Regions from separate parts of the Kluyvera sp. genome, predicted to be linked through region 2. Evidence: predicted binding sites of a transcription regulator. Region 2 holds the regulator's gene; each other region holds the start of a gene.
What was found. Region 2 encodes PurR, which represses purine synthesis genes. Its sites were predicted from a motif close to CANGCAAACGTTTGCNTG; they were not measured.
Positions count from the first base shown of each region.

Region 1: the regulator PurR is predicted to act here: its motif matches at 1,732-1,749, upstream of purM (phosphoribosylformylglycinamidine cyclo-ligase).
Region 3: the regulator PurR is predicted to act here: its motif matches at 2,560-2,577, upstream of ACW14G_RS04280 (nucleoside-specific channel-forming protein Tsx).

Region 1 is NZ_CBDKZX010000002.1:100,492-104,714, forward strand. It holds gene purN (phosphoribosylglycinamide formyltransferase) at 1-638, opposite strand, end outside; gene purM (phosphoribosylformylglycinamidine cyclo-ligase) at 639-1,676, opposite strand; gene bglK (beta-glucoside kinase BglK) at 1,964-2,854, shown strand; gene ACW14G_RS01435 (6-phospho-beta-glucosidase) at 2,867-4,223, shown strand, end outside.
Region 2 is NZ_CBDKZX010000055.1:4,919-9,141, reverse strand. It holds gene ACW14G_RS16495 (MFS transporter) at 1-573, opposite strand, end outside; gene cydH (cytochrome bd-I oxidase subunit CydH) at 734-823, opposite strand; gene purR (HTH-type transcriptional repressor PurR) at 1,118-2,143, shown strand; gene punR (DNA-binding transcriptional activator PunR) at 2,147-3,073, opposite strand; gene punC (purine nucleoside transporter PunC) at 3,186-4,223, shown strand, end outside.
Region 3 is NZ_CBDKZX010000006.1:79,853-84,075, reverse strand. It holds gene ACW14G_RS04290 (ABC transporter substrate-binding protein) at 1-218, opposite strand, end outside; gene ACW14G_RS04285 (LacI family DNA-binding transcriptional regulator) at 235-1,263, opposite strand; gene ACW14G_RS04280 (nucleoside-specific channel-forming protein Tsx) at 1,559-2,422, opposite strand; gene ACW14G_RS04275 (SadB/YajI family lipoprotein) at 2,715-3,257, opposite strand; gene nrdR (transcriptional regulator NrdR) at 3,413-3,862, shown strand; gene ribD (bifunctional diaminohydroxyphosphoribosylaminopyrimidine deaminase/5-amino-6-(5-phosphoribosylamino)uracil reductase RibD) at 3,866-4,223, shown strand, end outside.

The DNA of each region.
Region 1 (4,223 bases), on a different contig from region 2:
TCTTCCGCCGCGTAGCCCGCGGGCGGCAGCTGTACGCCGTCAAGCCAGGCGTGATTATCCTGCATCTTCAGGCGGCCATCGAGGAACCAGCCCACCACCAGCGGATAGATAGCATGTTCCTGAACCTGCACGCGTGAAGTGATTTCCGCTTCGTCATCACCGTCAAAAACCGGCACCTTGGCCTGCAATATGACCGGCCCACCGTCCAGCTCTTCGGTCACGAAGTGCACGGAAGTGCCGTGTTCCGCATCGCCGTTATCCAGCGCCTGACGATGGGTGTTCAGGCCGGGATATTTCGGCAGCAGGGAAGGGTGGATGTTGAGCAGTTTGCCCCGATAGTGCTGTACGAATTCAGCGCTCAGGATGCGCATGTACCCCGCCAGCACCACGACATCCGGCGCGTAGGCGTCAATCTCGTGCATCAGCTCGCGGTCGAACGCCTCGCGGCTGGCGAACTGGCTGGCAGACAGGGCATGCTGAGGAATACCCGCAGAACGTGCGCGCTCAAGGCCGAAGGCGTCGGCCTTATTGCTGAACACTGCCCGGATGGTGCCATGAATCCTTTTCTGCTCACAGGCATCAATGATGGCCTGTAAGTTGCTGCCGTTGCCGGAAATCAGCACCACGATATTTTTCATTTACTCGATGACCACACGCTGTTCGGAATCCGTGGCTTTGATATAGCCGATTTTCCACGCGGTTTCACCTTTTTCGTTCATCAGGGCGATGGCTTTATCGGCCTGGTCCGCCGCCAGGGCGATCACCATGCCGACGCCGCAGTTAAAGGTGCGGTACATTTCGTGACGGCTGACGTTACCGGCATCCTGCATCCAGTTGAACACCGCAGGCCACTGCCAGGAGGACTCGTCGATCACCGCCTGGGTGTTGTCCGGCAGTACGCGCGGGATGTTTTCCCAGAAGCCGCCGCCGGTCAGGTGGGCGATGGCGTGAACGTCGACGTTCGCAATCAGCTCAAGAATAGATTTCACATAAATGCGGGTCGGCGCCAGCAGATGGTCGGCCAGGGTTTTGCCTTCCAGCATGGTGGTGTCCGGGTTGCAGCCGCTGACTTCAACAATTTTGCGCACCAGCGAGTAGCCGTTGGAGTGCGGGCCGCTGGAGCCCAGCGCGATCAGCACGTCGCCATCGGTGACTTTGCTGCCGTCGATGATTTCAGATTTTTCGACCACGCCCACGCAGAAACCCGCCACGTCGTAATCTTCGCCGTGGTACATGCCCGGCATTTCAGCGGTTTCACCGCCGACCAGCGCACAGCCGGACTGCAGGCAGCCTTCGGCGATGCCGTTGATCACACTTGCCGCCGTGTCGACATCCAGCTTGCCGGTAGCGTAATAGTCGAGGAAGAACAGCGGCTCGGCGCCCTGAACCACCAGGTCGTTGACGCACATGGCGACCAGGTCAATGCCGATGGTGTCATGACGTTTTAAATCCATCGCTAAACGTAACTTCGTGCCAACGCCGTCAGTGCCAGACACCAGCACCGGTTCACGATATTTTTGCGGCAGCGCGCACAAGGCGCCGAAACCGCCTAGCCCACCCATCACTTCCGGACGGCGCGTTTTCTTCACCACCCCTTTGATACGGTCAACCAGAGCGTTTCCTGCGTCAATATCAACACCGGCATCTTTATAGCTGAGAGAGGTTTTGTCGGTCACTGCAAGTCTCCACGCATTTGCGATAGCAAGAAAAATCGGCGCAATTCTATCAGCCCAGGCAAACGTTTGCGAGCCTATTCTGCACCCAATTTTTCGCCTGCGTATTTTGCTGCGATTCCATCATTAAATTGGTCAAATATGATACTGCTCACGAAAATGAAACCGGGTACACCCTTGTCCTTGCATCCTCTCTGATGAATCCACATCATAGTAATGAAACCGGTTTCTGTTTTTGTTGCATAGCGCCCGGTAAGCGATCTGAAAATGGCCAGAAGGGATTGAATGGAATGAAAATTGCTGCCTTTGATATTGGGGGTACGGCGTTAAAAATGGGGGTAGTCGCCGACAGCGGCGAGCTGCTGGAAAAGGGGAAACAGCCTATCACTGACAGCGATGGCGAGCAGATTCTCGCGGCGATAGCAGGCTGGATCACCGCCCATCCCGAATGTGAAGGCGTCGCCATCAGCGCGCCTGGCTACGTTAACCCGCATACCGGCTATATCGAAATGGGCGGCGCGATTCGCCGCTTCGACAACTTTGCCATTAAAGACTGGCTGGAGGAGCGCACCGGGCTGCCCGTCGCTATCGAAAATGACGCCAACTGTGTGTTATTGGCCGAGCGTTGGCAGGGCAAAGGGGCCGAACTGTCCGATTTTCTGGTGCTGACCATCGGTACCGGCATCGGCGGCGCCATTTTCTGCAACAATCAGCTGGTGCACGGCGCGCGTTTTCGCGCTGGCGAATTCGGTTATATGCAAACTTCACGTCCCGGCTCTCGCGACGTACGCCGCTACTCCATGAACGAAAACTGTACCCTGCGCGTACTTCGCTATCGCTATGCGCAGCATCTCGGCAAAACGCTGGAAGAGGTCACCGGCGAGGAAATTTTCGACCGCTTCGACGCAGGCGATGTCGTCTGTCAGCGCCTGGTCGCCGAATTTTTCAACGGCCTGGGCACTGGCCTCTATAACCTGGTGAACCTGTTCGACCCGCAGACGATTCTCATCGGCGGCGGCATTGTTGAACGCCCCGGTTTCCTGGCGCTGATGCGCGAGCACCTTGCCTGGTTTGGCATTGCCGACTACATCGATACCGTCAGCCACGGCAACGACGCCGGGCTTATTGGCGCGGTTTACCATTTCAATCAGCACTATTCGCAGCGACAACTTACTGATTAACGAGGGAAAGATATGTCTGGATTTAAAGCTGGGTTTCTCTGGGGCGGCGCGGTCGCAGCACATCAACTGGAAGGCGGCTGGAAAGAGGGCGGCAAGGGGGTAAGCGTCGCGGACGTGATGACGGCGGGTGCGCACGGCGTGCCGCGTGAAATTACCGACGGCGTGCTGCCGGGGAAAAATTACCCCAACCATGAAGCCATCGACTTTTACCATCGTTATAAAGACGACCTGAAACTATTCGCTGAGATGGGCTATAAATGCTTCCGTACTTCTATCGCCTGGACGCGTATTTTCCCGAATGGCGACGAGCTGACACCAAACGAAGCGGGCCTGCAGTTCTATGACGACCTGTTCGATGAGTGCCTGAAGCTGGGGATTGAGCCGGTTATCACGCTGTCGCACTTTGAGATGCCGTATCACCTCGTCACGGAGTACGGCGGCTGGCGCAACCGTAAGCTGATTGAATTCTTTGTCCGCTTCGCCAAAGTGGTGTTTACCCGTTACCAGCACAAAGTGAAGTACTGGATGACGTTTAATGAAATCAACAACCAGGCCAACTACCACGAAGATTTCGCACCGTTTACCAACTCTGGCCTGAAGTACCAGCCGGGTGAGGATCGCGAGCCGGTGATGTACCAGGCCGCACACTACGAGCTGGTGGCCAGCGCTCTGGCGGTGAAGGCGGCGCGTGAAATCAACCCGGCGCTGCAAATTGGCTGCATGATCGCCATGTGTCCTATCTATCCGCTGACCTGCGCGCCGAACGACATGATGATGGCAATGAACGCCATGCATCGCCGCTACTGGTTTACCGACGTGCACGTGCGCGGTAAGTATCCGCAGCACCTGCTGAACTACTTCCAGCGTCGCGGTTTTGCGCTGGATATCACCGATGAAGACCGTCAGGCGCTCACTGAGGGCTGCGTCGACTACATCGGCTTTAGCTACTATATGTCGTTTGCCACCAAGGCCACCGAAGATAACCCGCAGCTCGACTACGACGAAACCACCAGCCTGGTTTCCAACCCGTACGTGCAGAAGTCCGACTGGGGCTGGCAGATTGACCCGGTGGGCCTGCGCTACTCGCTGAACTGGTTCTACGATCACTATCAGCTGCCGCTGTTTATCGTGGAGAACGGCTTTGGCGCCATCGACGTGCTGGAGAGCGACGGTACGGTGAACGACCAGTATCGTATCGACTATCTCTCCGCGCATATCGCTGAAATGAAAAAAGCGGTCGTGGAAGATGGCGTGGATCTGATGGGCTACACGCCGTGGGGCTGTATCGACCTGGTATCCGCGGGCACCGGCGAGATGAAAAAGCGCTATGGCTTTATCTATGTCGACAAAGACAACGAAGGTAACGGTA
Region 2 (4,223 bases):
CACATCAGGTTTTTCACCCGCCCCGCCCTTCGGCAAGGACAACCACAGACCGATAATAGCGATAATCCCCAGTCCCGCAGTCGCCAGGAACGACATACGCCAGCCGATTGTTTCACCCAGCCAGGTTGCCGCCGGTACGCCGCCAATATTGGCGATCGTCAGGCCCATAAACATCGTCGCCACGGCGCTGGCCTGCTTATGCTTCGGCACCACGCTTGCCGCTACCACTGAACCCAGGCCAAAGAACGCACCGTGGTTCAGGCTGGTAATAATGCGCGACAGCATTAAGGTGGTGTAGTCCGGCGAGATGGCCGACAGCACGTTGCCAAGGGTAAAAATGGCCATCAGAAAGATCAGCGCGTTGCGGCGGGCACGATGAGAAAGCAGCAGCGTCATCAGCGGCGCACCGACCATCACGCCAACCGCATAGGCGCTAATCAGCATACCGGCAGCCGGGATCGAGACGTCAACGCCCTTTGCGATGACCGGCAGTAACCCCATCGGCGAGAATTCGGTGGTCCCTATGCCAAAAGCGCCAATGGCCAGCGCGAGTAAGGGAAAATTGATTTTCATGCAAAAGCTCCGATTGGCCGCACGACAGACGCGGCATGGCAATATAGGGCAAAAGCATGACATTAATCACAGAAAAGCAGAAGTGTACAAAACAGCAAAAGATTATTGCTAATTTGCTAACAATCAGACATGAGGGCGCGAACGCCCCCTCATGGAAGAATCAATGCAGAACAGCGGTAAGTCCAGCAGCGACGATCAACGCCAGCACAATAACGGTCGTGGTGAGTGACATCTTAAGTTCGGTACTCATCAATTTTTCTCCTTTTTATGACCACAGCAAAACTGAGCTCACTCATTTTTGCACAGATAATCGTAAAAATCTTCACAGATTTAGCAGGATGTTGGTTTTTGCTCTTCCACTTTGCGTCCGGATACGTCAAAATTCGACGCTTATTTATAAGCGTACCGGCCATTGACCCCCTCCTGTCGTCCTGTATCGTTTTCCTGGCGAACCGCAATCTACAAAATTGCGTCAGGGTGTATAAAGGCAAACGTTTTCGTTTCGAGTTTATCAGGGGCAGGCCAGGGTCTGGAGTGAGATGGAATGGCAACAATTAAAGATGTAGCGAAGCGCGCAAACGTTTCCACTACAACCGTATCACATGTAATTAACAAGACGCGTTTTGTCGCCGAAGAGACGCGGGAAGCGGTGTGGGCAGCGATTAAAGAGCTGCACTACTCCCCAAGCGCCGTTGCCCGTAGCCTGAAGGTCAACCACACCAAATCGATTGGTTTGCTGGCGACCAGCAGCGAAGCGGCCTACTTTGCTGAAATTATCGAGGCCGTTGAGAAAAACTGCTTCCAGAAGGGCTATACCCTGATCCTTGGCAACGCGTGGAACAATCTCGAGAAACAACGCGCCTACTTGTCAATGATGGCGCAAAAACGCGTTGATGGCCTGCTGGTGATGTGTTCCGAATATCCGGAATCCCTGCTCTCAATGCTGGAAGAGTATCGCCATATTCCAATGGTGGTGATGGACTGGGGCGAAGCCAAAGCCGACTTTACCGACTCGGTCATCGACAACGCCTTCGAAGGCGGCTATATGGCGGGTCGTTATCTGATCGAACGCGGCCACCGTGATATCGGCGTCATTCCTGGCCCGCTGGAACGTAACACCGGCGCAGGACGCCTGGCTGGCTTTATGAAGGCCATGGAAGAAGCGCAAATCAATGTTCCGGCAAACTGGATAGTCCAGGGTGACTTCGAGCCGGAGTCTGGCTATCGCGCTATGCAGCAGATTCTCTCCCAGCACCCGCGCCCTACCGCTATCTTTTGTGGCGGCGACATTATGGCCATGGGCGCGCTTTGCGCCGCCGATGAAATGGGGCTGCGCGTGCCGCAGGATATTTCGCTGATCGGGTATGACAACGTGCGTAACTCACGTTTCTTTACCCCGGCGCTGACCACCATTCATCAGCCGAAAGACTCACTTGGTGAGACGGCCTTCAATATGCTGATGGATCGTATCGTCAGCAAGCGCGAAGAGTCGCAGTCGATTGAGGTGCATCCGCGCCTGATCGAGCGACGTTCCGTGGCCGACGGCCCGTATCGCGATTACCGTCGTTAAGGGTTAACTGTGGGCGTCCTGAACGGGCGTCCGCAGCCACTCATCGTTTAGCGTCTCGCTATCCCCCAAATATTCCAGCAGCCAGCTTAATGCCGGCGACGCTTCGCTCTGTTGCCAGGTCAGACAACAGGCTGCATCCGGGAACGGATTCTCCAGTTCCAGCGCAACCCACTCTCCGCTTTCCAGCCACGGCTGCGCCAGATGTCCCGGCACCATCGCCGCACAAAGTCCGGCAGAAATACAGGTCTCCGACGACGACCAGTCCGGCACCACCACCCTCTTCTGGTTATCAAGCAGCCAGGTCGTTCGCTTGGGTAGCGACCGTGAGGTGTCTTCCCGCACCAGCGACGGCCAGTTGCGCAGCACGTCATCGCTCAGCGGCCCGTCCATCTTCGCGAGCGGATGCGTACTGGCCACCACGCAGTGCCAGTTGAGCATGCCCATGTCGCGAAAGGCAAAACGGCCACCAACCGGGATGGCCTGCGTCGCGCCAATCGCCAGCTCCACGCGCCCATCCGCCAGCGCATCCCAGACGCCGTTAAACACTTCCTGATAGACAATCAGTTCGACGTCGCTGAAGTGGCGATAAAAATCGACAATCAGCTGACGGGTGCGCTGAGGTTTCACGATGTTATCAACGGCAATCGCCAGCTGGCCGCGCCAGCCGTTGGCAATCTGCTGACACTGTTGACGGGTGATCTGCATTTTTTTGATAACAGAACGCCCTTCTTTAAGAAACCATGCTCCCGCAGGCGTTAATTCAACATCCCGATGGCGACGTTCAAACAACGGCACCGCCAGCCATTCCTCAAGCTGTCGCACCGTATAGCTTACTGCAGAGGGCACCCGGTGTAGCTCCTGCGCCGCGGCGCTAAAGCTACCGTTGCGCGCGACCGCATCAACCACTTCCAGAGAATATTCAGACCACATTTTCTGCCTGCAAAAAATTTGAATCCATGCCTCAAATATTAGCGTTTCACAACAGGGAATGCACTCTCTACACTCAGCGGCACAGTGTGAACTACGATAAAAAAGGCAATTTATGCAACCTGGGAAAGGATTTTTAGTCTGGCTCGCGGGACTGAGCGTGCTGGGCTTCCTGGCTACCGATATGTACCTACCGGCGTTCGCCGCCATTCAGCAAGACCTGCAAACGCCGGCATCCGCCGTCAGCGCGAGCCTGAGTCTGTTCCTCGCGGGTTTCGCCGTGGCGCAGCTACTGTGGGGGCCGCTGTCTGACCGCTATGGCCGTAAACCGATCCTGCTGGCCGGTTTGACCATTTTTGCCATCGGCTGCCTTGGCATGCTGTGGGTTCGCGATGGTACCACCCTACTGGTGCTGCGCTTCGTGCAGGCGGTTGGCGTTTGCGCCGCCGCGGTGACCTGGCAAGCCATGGTTACCGATTATTATCCCGCTCAGCGCACCAACCGTATTTTTGCGACCATTATGCCGCTGGTCGGCCTGTCACCTGCGCTGGCACCGCTACTCGGCAGCTGGCTGCTGGCCCACTTTGATTGGCAGGCCATCTTCGCAACGCTGTTTATCATTACCCTGGTATTGATGCTGCCCGCTCTGCGTCTGAAGCCTGCCCACAATAAAAACGTCGCCAGTGAAGAGAAGCTCACGTTTTTACGTCTGCTGCGCAGTAAGGACTACCGCGGCAACGTGCTGATTTACGCCGCCTGCTCCGCCAGCTTTTTCGCCTGGCTGACCGGTTCGCCATTTATTCTGCATGAAATGGGCTACAGCCCGACGGTGATTGGTCTGAGCTATGTACCGCAAACCATCGCTTTCCTGATTGGCGGCTATGGCTGTCGCGCGGCGCTGCAAAAATGGCAGGGTAGCCAAATGTTGCCGTGGCTGCTGGTGCTCTTCGCGCTCAGCGTTATCGGGACCTGGGGCGTCGGCCTTGCTGAAGGCGTCTCCCTGACCGCGCTGTTGATCCCCTTCTGCATCATGGCAACCGCCAACGGGGCGATTTATCCCATTGTCGTTGCGCAGGCGCTGAAGCCCTTCCCACAGGCAACTGGCCGAGCAGCCGCGCTACAGAACACGTTGCAGTTGGGGCTGTGCTTCCTG
Region 3 (4,223 bases), on a different contig from region 2:
GAAGCGCTGAGCTTGGTCATCATCGACTCGCCGGGAATCATATTTAGCTTAATGTCAACTTTATCCTGCGACTTGTTGTAAGCATCAACCAGCAGTTCCAGTGATGTTTGATTCGAGCGGCCCCAGAAGGTAATGGTCTCTCTGGCTTGCGCTAATCCACTGAGTGATGTGGATATAATACAGGCAGCCACGGTGGTATGTATAAATTTAGACAACATAAACACCTCATTCTTATTAATTTTGAGAATAACGACAACTTGATTCTCCGCGTTGTAAAAAACAGGGGACGGCAATTTTCCCCCTGAGATCGTGTCCATCTATTTTCTTTATTAAGCATTGGCCGGCGACGCGGCCTAATTCCGTCAGGCAAAAATCAATACTGCTTAGTTTCGGGCGACATAATTCGGTAATAACCTGCCAGTTATCAAAGCCGATCACGGCGACATTATCAGGAACTGATTTCCCATATTCATAGAGCGCCTGTAAAACACCGTGTCCAATTAAATCATTGCCAGCAATAACACCGTCAATTTCAGGGTGCCGCGCAAGAATAGATTGCATTGCACGATAACCATGTGCTGATGTCCAGGAACCATATTCAGGCGCTCTGACGATCAACCCCTCTTTGCTCATCTCCTGTCGGTAGCCCTCATGGCGCTGCTGCACCGCCAGATAATATGCCGGACCGGCGATCTGCACGATATTCTGGCTGCCCTGGTCGATTAAATGACGACAGGCCAGAGCGCCAGCGCCGAAATCGTCAGGCAGAACGCAGAGTTCGTTGTCATCGTCGACGTTGGTATAGACATACACCACCGGCGTATCGTGTTTCTTTAACGGCAGCGGATCGCGGGTATCCGTTTTGGCTGCGGTGACGATAATACCGTCGACGCGCTTTGCCAGCAGTAAATCAACGTGTCGCTTTAATTCCTGAGGCGAACCGCTGGCGTTACAAAGAAATACCGAAATCTGCGCTTCAAGTAAGGCATTCTCAATACCCTTTAAAACAGGTAAGCTGAAGCGTCCGTAATCATCTGTTGATAACAAGCCGATGGTATATGTTTTCTTTTGATGCAGTGCACGTGCAATTTCATTAGGCCTGTAATCGAATTCATTAATAACGGATAAAACTCTTTCTTTTGTTATGTGACTGATTGAACCTGTGCTGTTTATTACTTTCGATACGGTGCTAATACTCACTCCGGCAGCGTGAGCAATGTCTTTAATTGTGAGTTTTTTTCTGTCGTTATGCGTTATGGTCATGCTCTTTCCGTATTTGTAGACGGGTTTAGTATATGGAGAGAGAAAACGTTTTCCCATTTGCATTAATGTGGATTGATAAATAGATCACAAGCTGGTGATGTTGTTTGAATAAAAGCGTGATCGGATATGCGTTTGAGTGGTTTTTATATATTAAGGGCGTGAATTTAATTCATTAAATGTATTTATTTTAATTTGTTTTGTATTTATGAGGGATATATAAAAGCGAAGTAATATTATTGACCGAGCGTGCGTGGAAAAACTTACCGCACAGCATAGCTGTGCGGTAAGGCAAAACTTAGAAGTTGTAACCCACAACCAGGTAGCCACCCCAACCGGTCGATTGACCGTTGAAATCGCCTTCGCCCCAGTTCATTTTCGAACCACCTTGCCACTGGCCGCCGTTATGGAAGTAACGGGCAACGACAGAGTAGTGCCAGTGATCGTAGTTCAGCGCCAGAATGTGGCTGGAGGCGATGGAGTTGCTGGTGCGGTTTGGTTCGTCGCCGAGATCTGAACCCCAGTCGAAGTTGGTGAAACCGATGTAGCTCAGCTTACCGCCCCACAGATCGCTGATTGGCACAAAGTATTTCACTTTGAAGCGGTAGCCATCCCACTCGTTTTCGTTCGCGGCACCGTAGTTCTGCCACTGATATTTCGCATACACGTTCAGAGACAGGCCCATCGGCAGGCCGGTATCGATATCGGTACCCAGACCCATATACCAGGTGCTCTGGCGGCTGGCTTTGTTGTCACCCATATCGTAGATGTAGTTGTTCGCGAAGTACCACTCTTTGAACGGGCCGAAGCTCAGGTCTGCGCCGGTCAGCTTATCAATAGAGAAGCGTGGTTCGATTTCCATAAACATCGGGGAACCGTCAGACCAGACGCCTTTATCGTTACCGTTACCCCAGTCGAAGGTCTTCGGAATATCGATGTAGCCATAGAAGTCTAACCAATCTTTCTTCGCAAACGCTTCATACTCGAGGTAGACGTCATTGTTCAGCTTCGGAGAGAAGCGGGTGTGATAGCTGCCTACCACGTTTACGCTCTGGTGCCACCAGTCAGAGACATACTGCGGCTGAGAGTCGCCTGCTGCGTTAGCAGTGAAAGATGCGGAGAGCGCCAGCGCGGCACCGGCTGCCAGTAATGTTTTTTTCATATTTATGCCACTAATAAAAAAATTCGAAAGAGAGTGATTTTTATCACCGAAGTTTTTCTAAATGTTTCGTGTTTCTGCGAGCCTATTATATGAATCCTTGCTCACGAAAATCAGTCACACTTCACACATTTTTCAAACGCGTAATCGATTGCGTTCACGTTTGCGTAGTTTAGACGCGGCGATTGTACTGATGGGGTGAATTATTGCAAATGTTTACATACAGGAAATGTGGTCAATAGAGGGAGCATAGGGGGAAGGGCGGCACTGCATGTCACAGTGCCGATTAGCGAGATTACTGCGCGTTGGCGGGCTGAACGTCGTGGATGCGGACAAAGCCCAGTTGCTCCGGCGTGACGCCGTTAAGCTGCAGCGGAATATCGACGTCGCTTGGCGCCAGCACGCTGGCCGGGGCGGAGAACAGCTGATTTTGCACGTTCACTTCCTGATACTGCTCGGTGGTGCCCTGGATCTGTCCCCATTCCACGGTGCCGGTGAAAGCCGGAAGCGGATCGTTGGACTCACCGGAGATGCGCAACGTAAGCGCCGTCCCTTGAGCGTTGGCGGCAACGTTACGCAATGACATGCGCAACGTGCCTATCTGGCTATTCAGACGGGCAGGGGTATTGGCCCCCGGCAGCAGATACGCGCCCTTCGTCGATTTGGCGTTCAGCGCATTTTGCTGAGTGATTTTCACCGTTTCTTTGTTAAGCTGCGTCATCTCGCTGCTCAGCGCGCTAATGCTTTGATGCATTTGTTTCACTTCTGACTGCTGCGCGCAGGCGCTCAGGCTGACGAGGCTTCCCAGTAGGGCAATTCTTAGGTAACGTCTTGTCATTCTGTCTGTTCCTTCTCTTCGGGATAACGCAATGGTAGCGTGCAATAGAGCTGATGGCATCGATCCATTGTCTCAAAAACATGCCGCCTTTGTTGTCTTCGCAGTTCAGGGTAAAATAGATTTCATTACACTCACCCTCATCGTCAGGACGTCGTATGCACTGCCCATTCTGTTTCGCCGTAGACACTAAAGTGATTGACTCCCGTCTTGTGGGAGAAGGTTCCTCCGTTCGCCGCCGTCGGCAATGCCTGGTGTGCAACGAACGCTTCACGACCTTTGAGGTCGCGGAGCTGGTGATGCCGCGCGTGGTAAAAAGCAATGACGTGCGCGAACCGTTTAATGAAGACAAACTGCGCAGCGGTATGCTGAGAGCGCTGGAAAAGCGCCCGGTGAGCGCCGATGACGTAGAAATGGCGATTAACCATATTAAATCGCACCTGCGCGCCACCGGCGAGCGCGAAGTGCCGAGCAAACTGCTGGGGAATCTGGTGATGGAACAGCTGAAAAAGCTGGATAAAGTTGCCTATATTCGCTTTGCCTCTGTCTACCGCAGCTTTGAAGATATCAAAGAGTTTGGCGAAGAGATCGCCCGCTTACAGGACTAAGCTATGCACGATGAAATGTACATGGCGCGCGCGCTTAAACTGGCGGCGCGCGGGCGCTTTACCACCCATCCCAACCCACGCGTCGGCTGCGTGATTGTCAATCAGGGCGAAATCGTCGGTGAAGGTTTTCACTATCGCGCCGGTGAACCGCACGCCGAAGTGCACGCGCTGCGCATGGCGGGTGAAAAGGCCAAAGGCGCAACGGCCTACGTAACGCTGGAACCGTGCAGCCACCATGGCCGTACGCCGCCGTGCTGCGATGCGTTAATTGCCGCGGGTGTCTCGCGCGTGGTTGCCGCTATGCAGGACCCGAATCCGCAGGTTGCGGGGCGCGGCCTGTATCGTTTACAGCAGGCGGGTA